Regions from separate parts of the Caulobacter sp. Root487D2Y genome, predicted to be linked through region 2. Evidence: predicted binding sites of a transcription regulator. Region 2 holds the regulator's gene; the other holds the start of a gene.
The links. The regulator HrcA, encoded in region 2, represses chaperone genes, less so after heat shock. The targets are predictions, from matches to a motif close to GTTAGCANTCNNNNNNNNNGANTGCTAAC.

Region 1: the regulator HrcA is predicted to act here: its motif matches at 1,978-2,006, upstream of groES (co-chaperone GroES).

What each region holds. Positions count from the first base shown of each region.
Region 1 covers NZ_LMFD01000001.1:995,066-999,472, forward strand. The annotation lists gene ASD38_RS04575 (AraC family transcriptional regulator) at 1-353, shown strand, start outside; gene ASD38_RS04580 (hypothetical protein) at 535-1,011, opposite strand; gene ASD38_RS04585 (VOC family protein) at 1,039-1,449, opposite strand; gene ASD38_RS04590 (protease inhibitor I42 family protein) at 1,449-1,832, opposite strand; gene groES (co-chaperone GroES) at 2,069-2,359, shown strand; gene groL (chaperonin GroEL) at 2,414-4,060, shown strand; gene ASD38_RS04605 (sensor histidine kinase) at 4,226-4,407, opposite strand, start outside.
Region 2 covers NZ_LMFD01000001.1:599,060-603,466, forward strand. The annotation lists gene ASD38_RS02690 (low molecular weight protein-tyrosine-phosphatase) at 1-369, shown strand, start outside; gene grpE (nucleotide exchange factor GrpE) at 538-1,158, opposite strand; gene hrcA (heat-inducible transcriptional repressor HrcA) at 1,169-2,245, opposite strand; gene rph (ribonuclease PH) at 2,380-3,096, shown strand; gene ASD38_RS02710 (winged helix-turn-helix transcriptional regulator) at 3,142-3,642, opposite strand; gene ASD38_RS02715 (glutathione S-transferase family protein) at 3,800-4,407, shown strand, end outside.

The sequences.
Region 1 (4,407 bases), 400 kb from region 2:
GGCAGGTCCGGATCAACAGCGCCCGCATCCTGCGCCAGGTCGAGGACTATCTGGACGACCGCACCGGCCGGGGCGTCCCGATCCCGGAGCTCTGCCAGGCCCTGGGCCTGTCGCGCCGCACCCTGAACCGGGCGTTCGAGGAGGGGCTGGGCGTGGGCCCCAGGACCTATCTGCGGCTGCGGGCCCTGTCGTCCGCCCGCAAGGCGCTGGTCGCCGGCCGCCAGGCCGGGGCGTCGGTCACCCAGGTGGCCCTCGACCACGGCTTCTGGGAGCTGGGCCGGTTCTCGGTGACCTACCGGACGATGTTCGGCGAGAGCCCGTCCCAGACCCTGCGGGGGCCGGCCAGGGGGTAGGGCGGCAGCGAGGCCAGTTCATCTGGATTTTGAGTTGTCATCCCGGAAAGCGCGCAGCGCTTGTCCGGGACCCAGGGGCGGCCGCATTGCCTTGGCCCAGTCCCCTGGGTCCCGGACAGCCTCTGCGAGGCTTCCGGGATGACAACGGATTTTGGGCCTGGATCCCGCCAGGATGCAGCCGCTAGACCAGCATCCCGTGCCCGCGCAGCACCACCAGCCGGCCGGCGTTGAAGAACGGCAGCGACAGGGTGACGGCGATCATGACCTCGAAGGCCAGGCTGCTCAGGTTGAACCTGTCGCGGTTGCGGTCGACCAGGGCCGAGACGGCGCGGCCCAGGGCGGCGCCGGTCCAGGCCATGGCCAGGGCGAAGGCCATGGCCGCCCCGACATGGGACTGGTAGCCCAGGAACAGGGCCGCGGTGGCGTGCGACAGGATCAGCAGGCCGCCCAGGGCCCGGCCCTCGGACTTGCCCTCGCCCAGGCGGCCGGCGGCGGGCGAAGCCGCCTCGTCGTCCTCATCCTTGTCCGAGGGGCCGCCGCCCTCCAGGGCGCTCAGGCCCAGCACCGAACCGGGCCGGACCAGGGTCAGGCCGCCCAACACGCCGCCAATCACGCAGGCGATGATCGCCAGGATGAGCGAAAGGCCGTAGCTCGAAATCGTCACGCTGGTCTGGTCTCCAACCGCTTAGGCGGGCGCATGGCAGACAGCCTCGACATTTCGGCCGTCCGGGTCGAGCACGAAAGCTCCATAGTAGTTGGGGTGATAATGCGGCCGAATCCCCGGCGGTCCATTGTCGCGTCCGCCGGCGGCCAGGGCCGCGGCGTGGAAGGCGTCGACCGCCGCGCGGCTGCGGGCCGTGAAGGCCACGTGCAGGGGACCGGTCAGGGTCTCGCCGCCGCCGATCCAGAAGCTGGGCTTGCCGGCCTGGATGTCGCGGCCGTCGGCGCTGGGGCCGTAGCCGAGATGGCCGTAGGCGCCGGTCTCCTCGGCGCTGACGCTCATCACCACCTCGATCCCCAGCGGCGCGAAGGCGGCGTCGTAGAAGGCCTTGGAGGCCTTGAGGTCGCGTACGGTCAGTCCGATATGGTCGATCATCAGCGCACCCTGACATGGAACACGACCTTGCGGTCGCCGGGACGGTCGGCCTCCCACGGCCGCTTGAGCGTGAAGGCCAGGTCGGCCCGGCCGTGTCCGACGGCCGTGTAGCGATAGACCGCGCGGACCGGCGCGCCCGGCGCCTTGGCCTCGGTCACGAAGCTGGAGCCGCCGGCCAGCAGGGGCGGCGCCTCATGGTCCAGCCGCCACGCATAGCCCGTGCCGGCGTTCAGCGGCAGGGCGATCTCCAGGTCCTGGCCGCCGACCAGTTCGACCACGCCGGCGTCGGCGTCGACATCCGTCACCGTGCGCACCGGCAGGGACGCTTCGGTGGCGCAGGCGCCGAGGATGAGCAGGCTCGCCGCGATCAGGATCGTCTTCATGCCGCCGTCCTCGTTCCTGTCGTTCCGGCCCGTCGTTCCGGGGCGATTTGCGTCCGTCATCCGACCTTGAACCCATTTCGCCCACAGCAAATCGACGGCCCTTGTCCTTGACTCCCCACACCGCCGGTCCTAACTCCTGCCCGGCGTTGGCACTCGATGGGAGCGACTGCTAACAGCGACGCTCCCCGCTTGCCGACGGACCATATCTTTAAAACCGTCCCGACGGAGAACGACCCATGAAATTTCGCCCGCTTGGCGACCGCGTCCTTGTGAAGCGCGTCGAAGAAGAAACGAAGACCAAGGGCGGGATCATCATCCCCGACACCGCCAAGGAAAAGCCGCAGGAAGGCGAAGTCGTCGCCGTCGGCCCCGGCGCCCGCAACGACAAGGGCGACATCGTCGCGCTCGACGTGAAGGCCGGCGACCGCATCCTGTTCGGCAAGTGGTCCGGCACCGAAGTGAAGGTGGACGGCCAGGATCTGCTGATCATGAAGGAAAGCGACGTTCTGGGCATCGTCGAGGGCTAAGCCCCGACCGTCCTCCGCTTTCGACCCAAGTTTCTCTTTTAGAAGGGCTCTCAAATGGCCGCTAAAGACGTTTATTTCTCCTCGGACGCGCGCGACAAGATGCTGCGCGGCGTCAACATCCTCGCCAACGCGGTGAAGGTGACCCTGGGCCCCAAGGGCCGCAACGTCGTGATCGAAAAGTCCTTCGGCGCCCCGCGCTCGACCAAGGACGGCGTCTCGGTCGCCAAGGAAATCGAACTGAGCGATCGCTTCGAGAACCTCGGCGCGCAGATGATCCGCGAAGTCGCCAGCAAGACCAATGACAAGGCCGGCGACGGCACCACCACCGCCACCGTGCTGGCCCAAGCCATCGTCCAGGAAGGCCTCAAGTCGGTCGCCGCCGGCATGAACCCGATGGACCTGAAGCGCGGCATCGACAAGGCCGTCCACGTCGTCGTCGACTCCATCAAGGCGTCGTCGAAGAAGGTCACCACCAACAACGAGATCGCCCAGGTCGGCACCATCTCGGCCAACGGTGACAAGGACGTCGGCGAGATGATCGCCAAGGCCATGGACAAGGTCGGCAACGAAGGCGTCATCACCGTCGAGGAAGCCAAGACCGCCGAAACCGAACTCGACGTCGTCGAAGGCATGCAGTTCGACCGCGGCTACCTGTCGCCGTACTTCATCACCAACGCCGACAAGATGGAAGTTCAGCTCGAAGAGCCGCTCATCCTGCTGTTCGAAAAGAAGCTGTCGTCGCTGCAGCCGCTGCTGCCGGTGCTGGAAGCCGTCGTCCAGTCGGGCCGTCCGCTGGTGATCATCGCCGAGGACGTAGAGGGCGAAGCCCTGGCCACCCTGGTGGTCAACAAGCTGCGCGGCGGTCTCCGCGTCGCCGCCGTCAAGGCTCCGGGCTTCGGCGATCGCCGCAAGGCCATGCTGGAAGACATCGCCATCCTGACCGGCGCCCAAGTCGTCAGCGAAGACCTCGGCATCAAGCTCGAGAACGTTTCGCTCGACATGCTGGGCAAGGCCAAGAAGGTCTCGATCACCAAGGACGACACCACCATCGTGGACGGCGTCGGTGAGAAGTCGGCCATCGAAGCCCGCATCTCGCAGATCAAGAAGCAGATCGAGGACACCACCTCGGACTACGACAAGGAAAAGCTGCAAGAGCGTCTGGCCAAGCTGGCCGGCGGCGTCGCGGTCATCCGCGTCGGCGGCTCGACCGAAGTCGAGGTGAAGGAAAAGAAGGACCGCGTCGACGACGCCCTGAACGCGACCCGCGCGGCCGTGGAAGAAGGCATCGTCCCGGGCGGCGGCGTGGCTCTGCTGAAGGCCTCCAAGGCCCTGGCGACCCTGGTCGGCGACAATGACGACCAGACCGCCGGCATCGCGATCGTCCGTCGCGCCCTGCAGGCTCCGATCCGTCAGATCGCCGAGAACGCCGGCGTCGAAGGCTCGATCGTGGTCGGCAAGATCCTGGAAAACGACAGCCCGACCTTCGGCTTCAACGCCCAGACCGAGCAGTATGTCGACCTGATCACCGACGGCGTCATCGACCCCGCCAAGGTGGTCCGCACCGCTCTGCAGGACGCCGCCTCGGTGGCCGGCCTGCTGATCACCACCGAAGCGGCCATCGTCGAAGCGCCCAAGAAGAACGCCGGCGCCGGCGGCCCTCCGGGCGGCGGCATGGGCGGCATGGGCGACATGGATTTCTAAGAGAAATCCATTCAAGTCGCCCATCCTTCCAAGGAGGCCGGGATCGACATGTCGATCCCGCGCGGCGACATGGATTTCTAAGAGAAATCTAGGTCAGCTCTCGCTGAACGAAGGAGAAGGGCGGGGCCGAAAGGTCCCGCCCTTTTTCTTTGCGCGGGCTGCGCGTCAGGCCGCGTGCAGGTCGCTGCGGGGCAGTTGCAGATAGAAGGTCACGCCGTGTTTCTCGCCCGGCGCGGCCCAGAGGCGCCCGCCATGGGCTTCGACGATGGTGCGGCAGAGCGACAGGCCCATGCCCATGCCGGTCTTCTTGGTCGTGAAGAAGGCCTCGAAGATGCGCGACATCGCCT
Region 2 (4,407 bases):
GTCGAGATCGATTCGGCCGGCACCGGCGGCTGGCACGTCGGCGATCCGCCCGACCGCCGGGCCCAGGCGGTGGCCCGCCGGCACGGCGTCGAGATCTCGGCCTATCGCGGCCGGCAGGTGAAGCCCGAGGATTTCCACCGCTTCACGCACGTGGTCGCGCTGGATCGGGACAACCTGGCCGACTTGAAGCGGATCCGGCCGTCCGACGCGATGGCCGAGCTGCTGTTGCTGCTGGACGCCGTCGAGGGCCGCCGGGGCAAGTCCGTGGCCGATCCGTACTACGGCGACGACGCGGACTTCGACGTCGCCTGGGCGGACGCCGTGGCCGGCGCGCGAGGGTTGGCGGATCTGATCGCGGGAGGGGGTTGAGCACTCTCTATCAGCTCGTCATCCCGGGCCTTGTGCCCGGGACCCCTCTGTCCGCCGCAGGTGCGGAGGGGGCGGTTCGCTGGCGAACCGCTTGCACTTCACGTGCGGGCTGAACCAGGGGTCCCGGGCACAAGGCCCGGGATGACGGCTGTTAAGTTGAGCAAAACTCTAGGCCTTGGTGTCGAACGAACCGCCGGTGTCCGCGCCGTTGCTGGCGTACGGGTTCTGTCCCGCCGCGGCGGGTTCCGCCGGCGCGCCCGGGCCCGTCGAGCCCTTGGCGGCCACGGCGACCATGGCGGGACGGACCAGGCGGCCCATCAGCTCGTAGCCGGCCTGCAGCACCTGGATGACGCCGCCGGCGGCGACCTCGTCCGAGGGCTGCTCCATCACCGCCTGGTGCAGGTGGGGGTCGAACTTCTCGCCCTTGCTCGGGTCGATCTTCTTCAGACCGTTGCGTTCGAAGGCCGCCACCAGCTCCTTCTCGGTCATCTCGACGCCGATGATGTAGTTGGTCACCGCCGGGTCCTGCGAATCGCGCGGGCTCAGGGCCGTGGCGCGCGACAGGTTGTCGGCCACGCCCAGCAGGTCGCGGGCGAACTTCTGGATGGCGTAGGCGCGCGCGTCGTTCGACTCGCGCTCGGCCCGGCGCTTGGTGTTCTCGGCCTCGGCCGCGTAGCGCAGCGCCTGATCCTTCAGGGCCGCCACTTCCAGCTTCAGCGCCTCGATTTCCTGCGAAGCGTCATCGGCCTCGAAGGCCACGTCCTCGGCCGGCGTTTGTTCGTCGGTCATCTCTCAGTCCTTATCCGTCCATCATCCGGCCGAGCACGCGGGCGGTATAGTCCACCAGCGGGATCACCCGGGCATAGTTTAAGCGGGTGGGGCCGATCACGCCGATCGCCCCCAGCACCTTCTGTCGGCCCGTCATATAGGGCGCCGCGATCAAGGAGGAACCCGAAAGCGAAAAGAGTCGCGTTTCGGCCCCGATGAAAATGCGCACGCCCTCGGCGCCGCGAACGTCGTCCAGCAGGCCGATCAGCTGGCCCTTCTGCTCCAGGTCGTCAAACAGCCTCCGCACGCGCTCCAGATCCTCCCGGGCGCTGGCGTCGGCCAGCAGGTTGGCCCGGCCCCGGACGATCAGGGCGCGCTCGTCGCCGTCGCCGCCGCTCCAGGCCGCCAGGCCGTCCTCGACCAAACGCGCCGCCGTGGCGTCCAGTTCACGCCGGGCGGTGTCCAGCTCGGCCGCCATCTCGACCTTGGCCTCCTGCAGGGTGCGGCCCCGCAGGCGGGCGTTGAGGAAGTTGGAGGCCTCCTGCAGCGAGGCGGGGGTGACGCCGGCCGAGCGCCGCATCAGCCGGTTCTCGACCGTGCCGTCGTCGAACACCATGATCGCCAAGGCCTGGTCGGCCCCCAGGGCCACGAACTCCACGTGCTTGACCCCGCCCTCGCGGACCGGGGCGACCACCACGCCGGCCCCGCCGGCCAGGCCCGACAGGATGGCGCTGGCCTCGCCCATCGCCTCCTCGAACGAGCGGCCGTGGGCGAACAGGCGGGCCTCGATGGTTCGCCGCTCCTCCTCGCCGATGTCGCCCACCTCCAGCAGGCCGTCGACGAACATCCGCAGGCCCGCATGGGTCGGGATGCGGCCGGCGCTGGTGTGCGGGGCGTCCAGCAGGCCCAGCTGGGCCAGGTCCTGCATGGTGTTGCGGATCGAAGCCGGCGACAGCTGCATCCCGCCGCGCGAAATGGTCCGCGATCCGACCGGTTCGCCGGTTTCCAGATAGGATTCGACCACCCGTCGGAAGATGTCGCGGGCGCGGGCGTCCAGGTCGGTGAGACTGGGAGTCTGCGCGGAAAATCCCGAAAAGAGCTGTGTCATTTAGCCTTCGAACGCGCCCGCCCAAGTCTCTGAGGGCCCCCTCGGGAAGGTCCCTCGGGTTTCGACGGGATTGGACGACCGTCCTAACTAGGATAAGCGGCCCCATCCTATCACGCAAAGCCCCGGAGTTTTCCATGCGTCCGTCCGAACGCGCCCCAGACCAAACGCGCGAAGTCACGCTGGAAACGGGCGTCAACCGCTACGCCGAGGGCTCGTGCCTGGTCAGCTTCGGCCACACCAAGGTGCTGGTCACCGCCACGGTCGAGGAAAGCGTCCCCGGCTGGATGCGCAACAAGGGCGCCGGCTGGGTCACGGCCGAGTACGGCATGCTGCCCCGCGCCACCCACACCCGCGGCCGGCGCGAGGCCGCCCTGGGCAAGCAGAGCGGCCGCACCCAGGAAATCCAGCGCCTGATCGGCCGCTCCATGCGGGCCGTGGTGGACATGAAGGCCCTGGGCGAGCGCCAGATCAGCCTGGACTGCGACGTCATCCAGGCCGACGGCGGCACCCGCACCGCCGCCATCACCGGTGCCTGGGTCGCCCTGCGCATCGCGGTCAACTACCTGATCGAGGAAGGGGTGTTGAAGACCGACCCGATCCTGGGCCAGGTGGCGGCCGTTTCCTGCGGCGTGTTCAAGGACACCCCGGTGCTCGACCTCGACTACGAGGAGGACTCCAGCGCCGAGGCCGACAGCAACTTCGTGCTGACCGACGCCGGCGACATCGTCGAGGTCCAGGCCACCGGCGAGAAGCGCGGCTTCACCCGCGGCGAGTTCGACCAGCTGTTCGCCCTGGCGGAAAAGGGGATCGGCGAGCTGTTCGTGAAGCAGCGCGAAGCGGTCTCCAAATAGTCCCGCGGCGACCCCGGCTCCTTGACGCCCGCCTCTTCGGGCTGATCAGCCAGGGGCCGCGCCTTCGGCCATGATCGCCTCGAACGCCGCCTGAAGCTGCAGGAGCGCGGAGGTCTTTGCCGGCGGGCCGCCCAGATGGGCGGCCCGCAACTCGGTCATCACCGCCTCCCACATCGCGGGGCCGCCCTCCTCAAGAAGCTGGGCTCTGATCGAAAGCTCCCTGGAGGCCGGCGCATGCCGGCGGCCCCAGGCCCCCATCTGGGCCAGCACCGGCAACAACTGGATCGCGGGCTCCGTCAGGGTGTAGAGCCCGCTTTGGCGGTGGCCGGGATCGCGGGCCTTGGTGAGCAGGCCCGCCGCCAGGAGCCGCTTCAGGCGATCGGCCAGGACGTTCGACGCTATGCCCTCCTCCGAGCGCGTGAGAAGTTCGCGATAGCGGCGGCGATCGCCGAACATGATGTCGCGGATGACGATGAGGCTCCATCGGTCCCCAAGCAGCTCGAGGGTCAGATTGATGGGGCAACCCGATCGATGCGTCTCGCTCAATGACCGACTCCTAACTGCTTGCAAACTAGGACCAGGCCGGTCAATCTCCAACCGCTTGCAATGTGCAAGCGGTCTGTCCTCGAGCCTTGCCCCTTGGATCGGCTAGGTCGTCGGAGCCGTTTTCACGGGCGCGCCGGGGCCTGAAAGGAAGTCCGCCATGATCACAGTCTTCGGCGAAGGCAGGGGCTTTCGGGTCGTTTGGCTGCTGGAGGAGATGGGTCTGCCGTACCGGCTGCGGGGCGTCGACCTGTTGGCCGGAGTCGAGAACGATCCCGAGTTCCTCGACATCAATCCCGCCGGTTTCATCCCCGCGCTCCGCGACGGCGAGGTCACGATGGTCGAGTCCGTCGCGATCATGGAGTACCTCCTGGCGCGCTACGGGCCGACGGCGCTGGCGCCGGGCGCGCGGGACGCGGCCTTTCCCGCCTACCAGCAGTTTCTGCACCTCGGTGAAGCCGGGCTCGCCGCCTCGATCTATTTCGTTTCGGGCGCCCGGAACATCGCGCCGGAAAGCGAGCGCGACAATTGGAGCGCGCGCCAGGCGATGGACGTGTTCACCACCCGGTTGACCCTGGTGACGCGGGCGCTGGAGCGCGGGCCGTATTTGGCTGGGGACGCCTTCACCGCGGCGGACATTTCGGTGGGCTATGCGCTGGAGATGGCGCGGAAGAACGTCGGGGTCGTGTTTGGCGACGTAGAGCGGGCCTACATGACGCGGCTGCGCGAGCGCGGGGGTTTCCAGCGGGCCCTCGAGACATGCCAGGC